DNA from 2 places in the Streptomyces sp. 2-1 genome. Region 2 is predicted to be linked to the other one. Evidence: riboswitches for the same ligand, from Rfam matches in the RefSeq annotation. Region 2 holds a riboswitch; the other holds the start of a gene.

Region 1 (4,163 bases), 2.4 Mb from region 2:
ACCTGGAGATGCCATACCGCATACGGTGCCGACCGGATTCCTCGTCCGCCGTACAGCAACAGCTCACAGACGAGGTCAGCAGCCTGCTGGCACGAATGGCCTTTCACCAGGCATGGCTCCAGATCGAGGGACAGCAGTATGAACCTCGGACTCCCGTACCCCCGGGACCGGTCGAACGCAGCCCGCGCCACGTGCATCGAGGTGATGCGTCGACACCTGTGACAACAGCCGTGATCTTGGTGCCAACCATCCCTCTTTTGTGCCAACTAAAAATCCTCGTCACACCCGGCTACCGCCGCACCCTCGGCATGCCCAGACCGATCCACGAGATGATCTCCCGCTGGATCTCGTTGTTGCCGCCGCCGAAGGTGAAGATCACGGCCGAGCGGTAGCCGCGCTCCAGTTCGCCATGGAGCACGGCTCCCGCGGAGCCCTCCTTGAGCACACCGGCCACGGCGACGACCTCCATGAGCCAGGCGTAGGCGTCCCGGCGGACCTCCGAGCCGTACACCTTCACGGCGGAGGCGTCCTGCGGGGTGAGCGTGCCCTCCTGGACGGCGTTCACCATCTGCCAGTTGAGGAGTTTCATCGCGTCGAGCTTCGTGTGGGTTTGGGCGAGGCGGCGGCGCACCCAGGGGAGGTCGACGACGCGGCGGCCGTCGGCGAGCTTGGTCTCCATGGCCCAGCGCTGTACGTCGTGCAGGGCGCGGATGGCCATGGTGCCGTGCGCGGCGAGGGTGACCCGCTCGTGGTTGAGCTGGTTGGTGATCAGCCGCCAGCCCTTGTTCTCCTGGCCGACCCGGCGGGACGCGGGGACTCGGATGTTCTCGTAGTAGCTCGCGGTGGTGTCGTGCGAGGCGAGGGTGTTGATGATCGTGCAGGAGTAGCCGGGGTCGGAGGTCGGCACGAGGAGCATGGTGATGCCCTTGTGCGGCGGGGCGGCGGGGTCGGTGCGCACGGCGAGCCAGACCCAGTCCGCGGTGTCGCCGTTGGTCGTCCAGACCTTCTGGCCGTTGACCGTGTAGTGGCCGGTGTCCTCGTCGCCCTCCCTGACCGCCTTGGTCTTCAGGGCGGCCAGGTCCGTGCCCGCGTCGGGCTCGCTGTAGCCGATCGCGAAGTCGAGCTCGCCGGAGAGGATCTTCGGCAGGAAGTACCCCTTCTGTTCGTCGGTTCCGAACTGCATGATCGTCGGCCCGACCGTGTTGAGCGCCATCAGCGGCAGCGGTACGCCGGCCTGGGCGGCCTCGTCGAAGAAGATGAACTGTTCCATCGGGGTCAGACCGCGCCCGCCGTACTCCTTCGGCCAGCCCACGCCGAGCCAGCCGTCGGAGCCGAGCCGGCGGATGGTCTCGCGGTAGAAGCGCTTCTGCGCCGCCGGGTCGCCGTACCTGGCGTGTACGTCGTCGGGGACCAACTCGGCGAAGTAGGCGCGCAGTTCCGTGCGCAACCGCTGCTGCTCCGGCGTGTATTCGAGATGCACGGCGCCTCCTGGCTCCCACTGGCCCGCTCGTTCGGCCACCCGGACCTGACGGCGCACACCGTAGAACGTGTTCCAGAAATTGGGAATGCCGACGACGTACGCACCTGCCGCACCCGCACATACGAAGGGCCCCGGGATGGTGCTCCAGGGGCCCTTCGAGGTGCGAACGGATCAGTGCGCGACGGGAGTTGCCCGCCCCTCGGGCGCCTTCTCGCCCTCGGCCCGGGCCGGCTTGGGAGCCAGCACGCGCTCCGCGAGCAGCCCGAAGAACAGGCCGTACGCGGTCCACAGGGTCACCTGGATGGCCAGGGTCGCCAGTCGGTACTGCCACAGCAGCGTGGCGGGGAAGCCCGCCGGCGCCTCGTTGAACGACGGCAGGAACGCGTACGCCAGGCCGACGGCCAGCACGAAGGACGCGCCCGCCGCGAGAGTGGCGTTCCAGTTGCCCAGGCGCGGTGCGAGGCGCTTGCCGAGGATCACCGCGGCGACGGCCAGCAGCACGCTGAGCACGATCATCAGGAGGAACAGCGCGGTGCGCTGGTTGAGGGTGTCGGGGTCGCCGACGGCGGGCGGGTTCGCCGGGTACTTGAGGAACGGCACCAGGTAGACCGCGACCAGACCGGCGCCCGCCAGCAGCAGCGCGCTCGCGCGCGGCCCGAAGCGGCCGATCCTGCCGAGGGCGAAGCAGTACGCGAGGGCGGCGATGCCGCCGAACGCGACCCCGTAGACGAGGACGCCGGTGGACAGGCCGCCGGTGGACTGCATGGCACGGCTGACGAGTTCCTCGCCGCCGTGTTCGTGGGCGTGGGCCTCCTCGAACGCGATGGCCTCGTCCACCCGGGGCTCGCCCAGGAAGTAGGCGACGACCAGGGCGAGCACGCCCGCGGCAAGACCCGCGAGCATGCCCCGCACCAGGAGATTTCTGACGGTGACGGAGTTCATTGGGTTGTTGTCCTGTCGGTTCTTTGTCGCCGTCAGTGGCAGGGGAAGCCGAGCAGGTGGCGGGCGTCGTGCACCCACTCGTGCACGCCTTCGCCGGAGACCAGGGAGGTGGCGCCCTGTTCGGCACCGACGAAGTAGAGCAGCACCAGCATCAGGATGCCGAGGAAGACCGCCCAGGGAGCGATCGCGCCGATCGGCAGCTTTGCGGGCATGTCGGGGGTGGTTACGGTCGGCTGAGCGACGGCGGACTGCGCCATGGCAGGACCTCCTGGGGGAACTCGCGTCCCATCTCGGTGGTGCACAGGACGACGGCCACGGGTCTGACTTGCTCGACCTCCGCCTCCCCCAGTGGAAGGCGGTTGTTCGGGGCTTACAGTGGCGCGACCGTGCCGGATTCTCACCGGCTTCCGTCGTACCGTCGTCAATATCGACGAGAAGGTACCGCGAAGCGGAGGCGCGGCCAAGGGCGCACGGAATGCCGGGGGCGCGCCGGGGCCCTGGTCACGCCCCCAATTCCCGGTACGGACAGGGGTGTTGAGCACGTGTGGAACGCGAGGGCGGGCCGATGACCAGCCGAGTGATGTTGATCTCACCAGCGATGAGCGCGGCGTTGCGGGAGGCGCGTTTCGACGACGGATGCCCCCTGGACCCGGCCGGGCTGCGGCTCGCCGAGGCTGCCGCGGGCTCGCTGCCGGCCGCCGACCAGGTCCTGGTCTCGCCCACGGTTCGCTGCCGGGAGACGGCGGCGGCCCTCGGACTCGACGCCCTCGCCGTCACCGAGCCGCCGGAGCTGGCCGGCCTGGACGTGGGCCGCTGGCGCGGGGCGACGCTCGCCGAGGTGAGCACCGGCGAACCGGAGGCCGTGGGGCGCTGGCTGGCGGACCCGTCGTCCGCTCCGCACGGCGGCGAGTCGGTGGCCGGGCTGTGCGAGCGCGTCGCGAAGTGGCTGGAGACGGTGGCGGATCCGGGTTCGGGGGCTGCGGGGTCCGGCACAGGTTCGGCCGGGGGTTCAGGACCGGGCTCGGTCCGGATCATCGCCGTCGTCGAGCCGGAGATCGTACGGGCCGGGGTGGTGCGGGCACTCGGGGCCCCGGAGTCGGCGTTCTGGCGCGTCGACGTGCCGCCGTTGGTCGCCACGGAGTTCAGCGGGCGGGCCGGGCGCTGGAACGTACGGGTCGGGACATCGCTCGGAGAGTGAGGCCACGGCGGGCGCCGCCCGACTGAACGGCTCTTCGGGACGCGGCACCTCAGCTCGGGACTCACCGCGCCGGACCTCACCTCAGCAGGGCGAGGAACTCCGTACAGGCACGCGCGCAGGCGCGGCAGACCTCGGCGCCCTTCTCGGCGCCGGGGTTCCGGTCGAAGACGTGGGCGGTCTCCAGGCAGACGGCACGACACCACTCCACCTGGGCGCGCATCCCGGCCTCGGCCTGCGTGACCTGCTCGGCAAGGGCGCGGCAGGTCGCGTCGCAGACCTCCGCGCAGAGGATGCCCTTGCGCCGCAACTCCTGCTGGTCGTCGGGGCCGTCGAGTTCGGCGAGGCTCGCGCGCAGGGCGCAGACCCGTGCGCACTCGGTACAGGCCTGCGCACAGGCGAACCGGTCCTCAAGGAAACGAACGAGTTCCTGCTGCTCTGTTAGTGACACGCGGCTCGAGTAGCCGGGCAACGCCACACCAAACCCGCCTTCGCACGGCACGGGCCCGGCACAGGCATGGGCACGGCGGGGCCAGAAGTGGCTGA
Region 2 (4,163 bases):
CTCCCGGGCCACGGGCGCCTGTTCTCCGGCGACCACCTCCTGCCGAGGATCACTCCGCACATCGGCCTGTACGAGGACCCGGACGACGAGACCGTCGCCGACCCGCTCGGCGACTACCTCGACTCCCTGGAACGGATCGGCCGCCTCGAACCGGCCGAGGTCCTCCCGGCCCACCTGCACGCCTTCACCGACGCCCCGGCCCGCGTAAGGGAGTTGCTCGACCACCACGAGTCCCGCCTCACCGACCTGCGCTCCCTCCTCGTCACCCCGCTCACCTCCTGGCAGCTCGCCGTCCGCATGGAGTGGAACCGCCCGTGGGACGACATCCCCTACGGATCACGGAACATCGCCGTCTCGGAGGCGGAGGCCCACCTGCGCCGACTGGTGAAACTGGGCCACGCGGAGGCGGTCCCGGGGAGCGATCCGGTGACGTACGTGGCCGTTTGAACCTGCCCCTCGGGCGGCAGGGCATGGTGCATGCCCTGCGGCTCCAGGTGGAAGCGTCCGCGCAGGAGCCGGGACGGACAGGAGCTAGTCCAGCAACCTGCGGATCAACTCCCCCGCCTCACCCAGGAGTTCGACCTCGTGGCGGCTCATTGTCGGGTTGGCGGCCCGCTGTCCCGTCGCCCAGCCGAGGCCGCCGTCCGGGCCCGTCAGGAGTGCCGGGTCGGGGCAGTCGGCCAGCAGCGCCGACAGCATCTCCTCGGCCAGGGGCGCGCGGGGATCGTCGTCGACGGCCACCTGGGCCACGATCACGGCGGACATGCTCCAGTCGTGGCCGGGCGGGCCCTCGTCGGTGTTGGCCCAGTCGATCACCATGGGTCCGGCCGGGGTGAGGAGCACGTTCTCCGGGTGCAGGTCCAGGTGGAGGACGCGTACGGCGGGGTCCGTGGAGCGGCGGGCCGGGATCGCGTGCAGGTCGCGCAGGAGCCGCGCGAGCGCCAACCCCGCCTCCCCGGCGGTGAGTTGGCCTGCTACCAGCGCCTCGACCACGGTCGGCCCGTACAGCCGCTCCATCACGAGGTCGGTGCGCGGGCGCGCCTCCGCCGCCCGCACGCGCGGCACGGGATAGCCGTGGCCCCGTACGTACTCCATGACGGCCGCCTCGGCCGGCGCGTCCCCGTAGCCGTCCCGGTACCGGCGCAGCACCCACTCCCCGCCGGAGCCGTCACCGAGTCCGTCGTGGCCGTCGCGATCGCCGAGCGCGTAGACATCCGCCGTGCGCCCCGAACCGAGCAGGCGGCCGGCCCCCGCAGGTATCCCCATGGGCAGAAGCTACCCGGAGCCGCCGCCCGGCCTCACAGGCAGCCTCACGGACAGCCCCACAGGCGACCCCACGGCCGCCCCTCAGGGTCTTGCTACGGGCCGGTACAGTGAGCGGGTCGTCATCACAGTCGTACGGGGGGAAGCCGGTGCAAATCCGGCGCTGACCCGCAACCGTGTGCCGCCCGGCCGATCGGTCGATCACTGGATCCGTGGATCAATGGATCAATGGATCAGCCGATCAGGGGCGGTGAGCCGGACTGCCCCGTACGGACGTGACCGGCTCGCGTCACCGGGACCGCCGGTGACCGGCACCGTCGAGGCATACGGGGCCGAGCCGCCTTGGATTCCAGGCTGCCCGGCTCCCTGACCGGGAAAGGCATCCGCCGATCATGTTTGTCCGCCGCAGCGCAGCGGTACTGGCCGCCACCGCCGTGATCGGTACGGCGTTCGCGCCGGCCGCCCTCGCCGACGAGTCGCCCGGCGCGAGCCCGTCCCAGGCGTTCCCCTCCGCCCTGTACGGCAGCACCGACCCCACCTACGACGGCGTCTGGCGGCAGTCGCTCGCGCTGCTCGCCCAGGACACCGTGGATGTGAAGCCCGCGAAGAAGTCCGTCGACTGGCTCGTCGGCCAGCAGTGCGAGAGCGGGGCCTTCACGGCGTACCGCCCCGACCCGAGCGCCAAGTGCGACGCCAAGACCAAGGTCGACACGAACAGCACGGCCGCCGCGCTGCAGGCCCTGGAGGCCCTCGACGCGAGCGACGCCGTGACGGGCGCGGCCGTGAAGTGGCTGAAGTCCGTGCAGAACAAGGACGGCGGCTGGGGCTACTTCCCCGGCACGCCCAGCGACACCAACTCGACGTCCGTCGTGATCGGGGCCCTGGACGCCGGGGACACCGACCCGAAGGACGTGCCCTCGAAGGACGACCGGACGCCGTACGACGCCCTGCTCGGCCTCTCCGTCCCCTGCGACGAGACCGGCGGCGGCGCCTTCGCCTTCCAGCCGGACAAGAAGGGCAAGCTCGCGGCGAACGCGGACGCCACGGCGGCCGGGGTACTGGGCGCGCTCGGCGAGGGCCTGGACGCCGATCCCGACGAGGACGGCGCCGACAAGGCATCCCCGAAGGCGTCCGAGTGCGCGGGCGGTGACTCCTTCACGATCGAGGACGCGGCGGCCAACGGCGCCCGGTACCTCGCGGGCGCGGTCGCCAAGAACGGCTACCTGAAGTCGTCCCTCCCCGGCGCCGAGGACCAGCCCGACTACGGCAACACCGCCGACACGGTCGTCGCGCTCGCCGCCGCCGGCCGCACGGCCGACACCGAGAAGCCGCTGGCCTGGCTGGAGAAGAACTCCGGTACCTGGGCGGCGAAGAGCGGCCCGGCGGCGTACGCACAGCTGATCTTCGCGGCGAACGCCACCGGCACGGACCCGCGCGCCTTCGGCGGCGCCGACCTCGTGAAGCAGCTCGGCGCGACCGGCCCCGCGGCAACGTCCTCCGACGCCTCCACCGCCCCGGCGAACGGCAAGAGTGACGAGGCAGATGCTTCGGACGAGGACGACGGCGGGGTCAGCCTCTGGTGGATCATCGGGGTCGGCCTGGTCGGCGGCATCGGAATCGGCTTCCTCCTCAGCGGCCGTAACAAGAAGCAGCAGCCGTGACCTGCCGCCGCCTGGTTCTGCCGGTCCTGTGTCTCCTGCTCGCCGTCCTCGGCACGGCGGGGCAGGCCCAGGCGGTCGGCTACCGCTACTGGTCCTTCTGGGACCGGAATTCCACCGCCGATACTGCCGATACGGCCGACACGTGGGTGTACGCGACCCAGGGGCCGTCGACCGCCCGCCCCTCGGACGGTGACGTCCAGGGGTTCCGTTTCTCGGTGAGCGAGGACTCCAAGGACTCGGCGAAGCCGCGCGGCACCGCCGACTTCGCGACGATCTGCGCGAAGACGCCCGCACGGGAGGGGTCCAAGCGGGTCGGCCTTGTCCTCGACTTCGGCACGCCCGCGGACGCCCCGTCCGGCTCGACCCCGCCCCGCCCCCGCACGGCCTGCGCCCGCGTGGACGACGACGCCACGACCGCGGACGCCCTCGCCGCCGTCGCCAAGCCGCTCCGCTACGACACGAACGCCCTGCTCTGCGCCATCGCGGGCTACCCGACCACGGGCTGCGGAGAGCCGGTCGCGGACGACCGCCCGAAGGCTTCGGCGTCGCCCGGCGAGGAGGCGGAGAGCAATTCCGCCGACGGGGACGACAACGGCGGCCCCTCGCTGGGCCTACTGACCGGAATCGCCGCGGTAGCAGCCCTGGGCACGGCAGCGGTATGGCAAGCCCGCCGCCGCCGGGGTTGACGGGCCTGTGCAATGACCGCCAGCAAGGACGACCGACACCGGGGACGCAATACCGCAGCTACAAGTGCTGTGGGCAGGCGTTCCGCAGGGCGGAACGGGTGGGCACAGCCCATGGCACCGGGCACCCGATCCAGAAAAGTCCAACACAGACTCACCGCCCCACAAGCAACCAGAACCAACGCAATCCACCCAGGCGCCTGGTGGCTCTGGGCCCTCGGCCTGGGAACAGCCGCCTCCCGCACCACGAACCCCCTCCTCCTGGCCCTCCTGATCGGCGTAGCCGGCTATGTAGTAGCGGCCCGCCGAACAGAGGCCCCCTGGGCCCACTCCTACGGCGCTTTCGTAAAACTGGCCCTCGCCGTCCTGGCCATCCGCCTCGCCTTCGCGGTCATCCTCGGCTCCCCCATCCCCGGCACCCACACCCTCCTCACCCTCCCCGAACTCCCCCTCCCGGCCTGGGCGGAGGGCATCCGCATCGGAGGCCGAGTCACCGCCGAAGGCCTGACCTTCGCCCTCTACGACGGCCTGAAACTCGCCACCCTCCTCATCTGCG

What was found. A riboswitch is a leader RNA that binds a small molecule or an ion and turns the genes downstream of it on or off. The one in region 2 is predicted to bind cobalamin.
Region 1: linked by a shared signal. The riboswitch ahead of ACN20J_RS05940 (CbtB domain-containing protein) and the one ahead of ACN20J_RS16285 (prenyltransferase/squalene oxidase repeat-containing protein) in region 2 are both predicted to bind cobalamin.

Annotation. Positions count from the first base shown of each region.
Region 1 covers NZ_CP183383.1:1,315,812-1,319,974, forward strand. The annotation lists gene ACN20J_RS05930 (acyl-CoA dehydrogenase family protein) at 290-1,480, opposite strand; gene ACN20J_RS05935 (CbtA family protein) at 1,652-2,422, opposite strand; gene ACN20J_RS05940 (CbtB domain-containing protein) at 2,455-2,679, opposite strand; cobalamin riboswitch at 2,715-2,857, opposite strand; gene ACN20J_RS05945 (histidine phosphatase family protein) at 2,988-3,620, shown strand; gene ACN20J_RS05950 (ferredoxin) at 3,697-4,068, opposite strand.
Region 2 covers NZ_CP183383.1:3,682,283-3,686,445, forward strand. The annotation lists gene ACN20J_RS16275 (MBL fold metallo-hydrolase) at 1-447, shown strand, start outside; gene ACN20J_RS16280 (phosphotransferase) at 532-1,266, opposite strand; cobalamin riboswitch at 1,363-1,547, shown strand; gene ACN20J_RS16285 (prenyltransferase/squalene oxidase repeat-containing protein) at 1,656-2,924, shown strand; gene ACN20J_RS16290 (SCO2322 family protein) at 2,921-3,610, shown strand; gene ACN20J_RS16295 (energy-coupling factor transporter transmembrane component T) at 3,722-4,163, shown strand, end outside.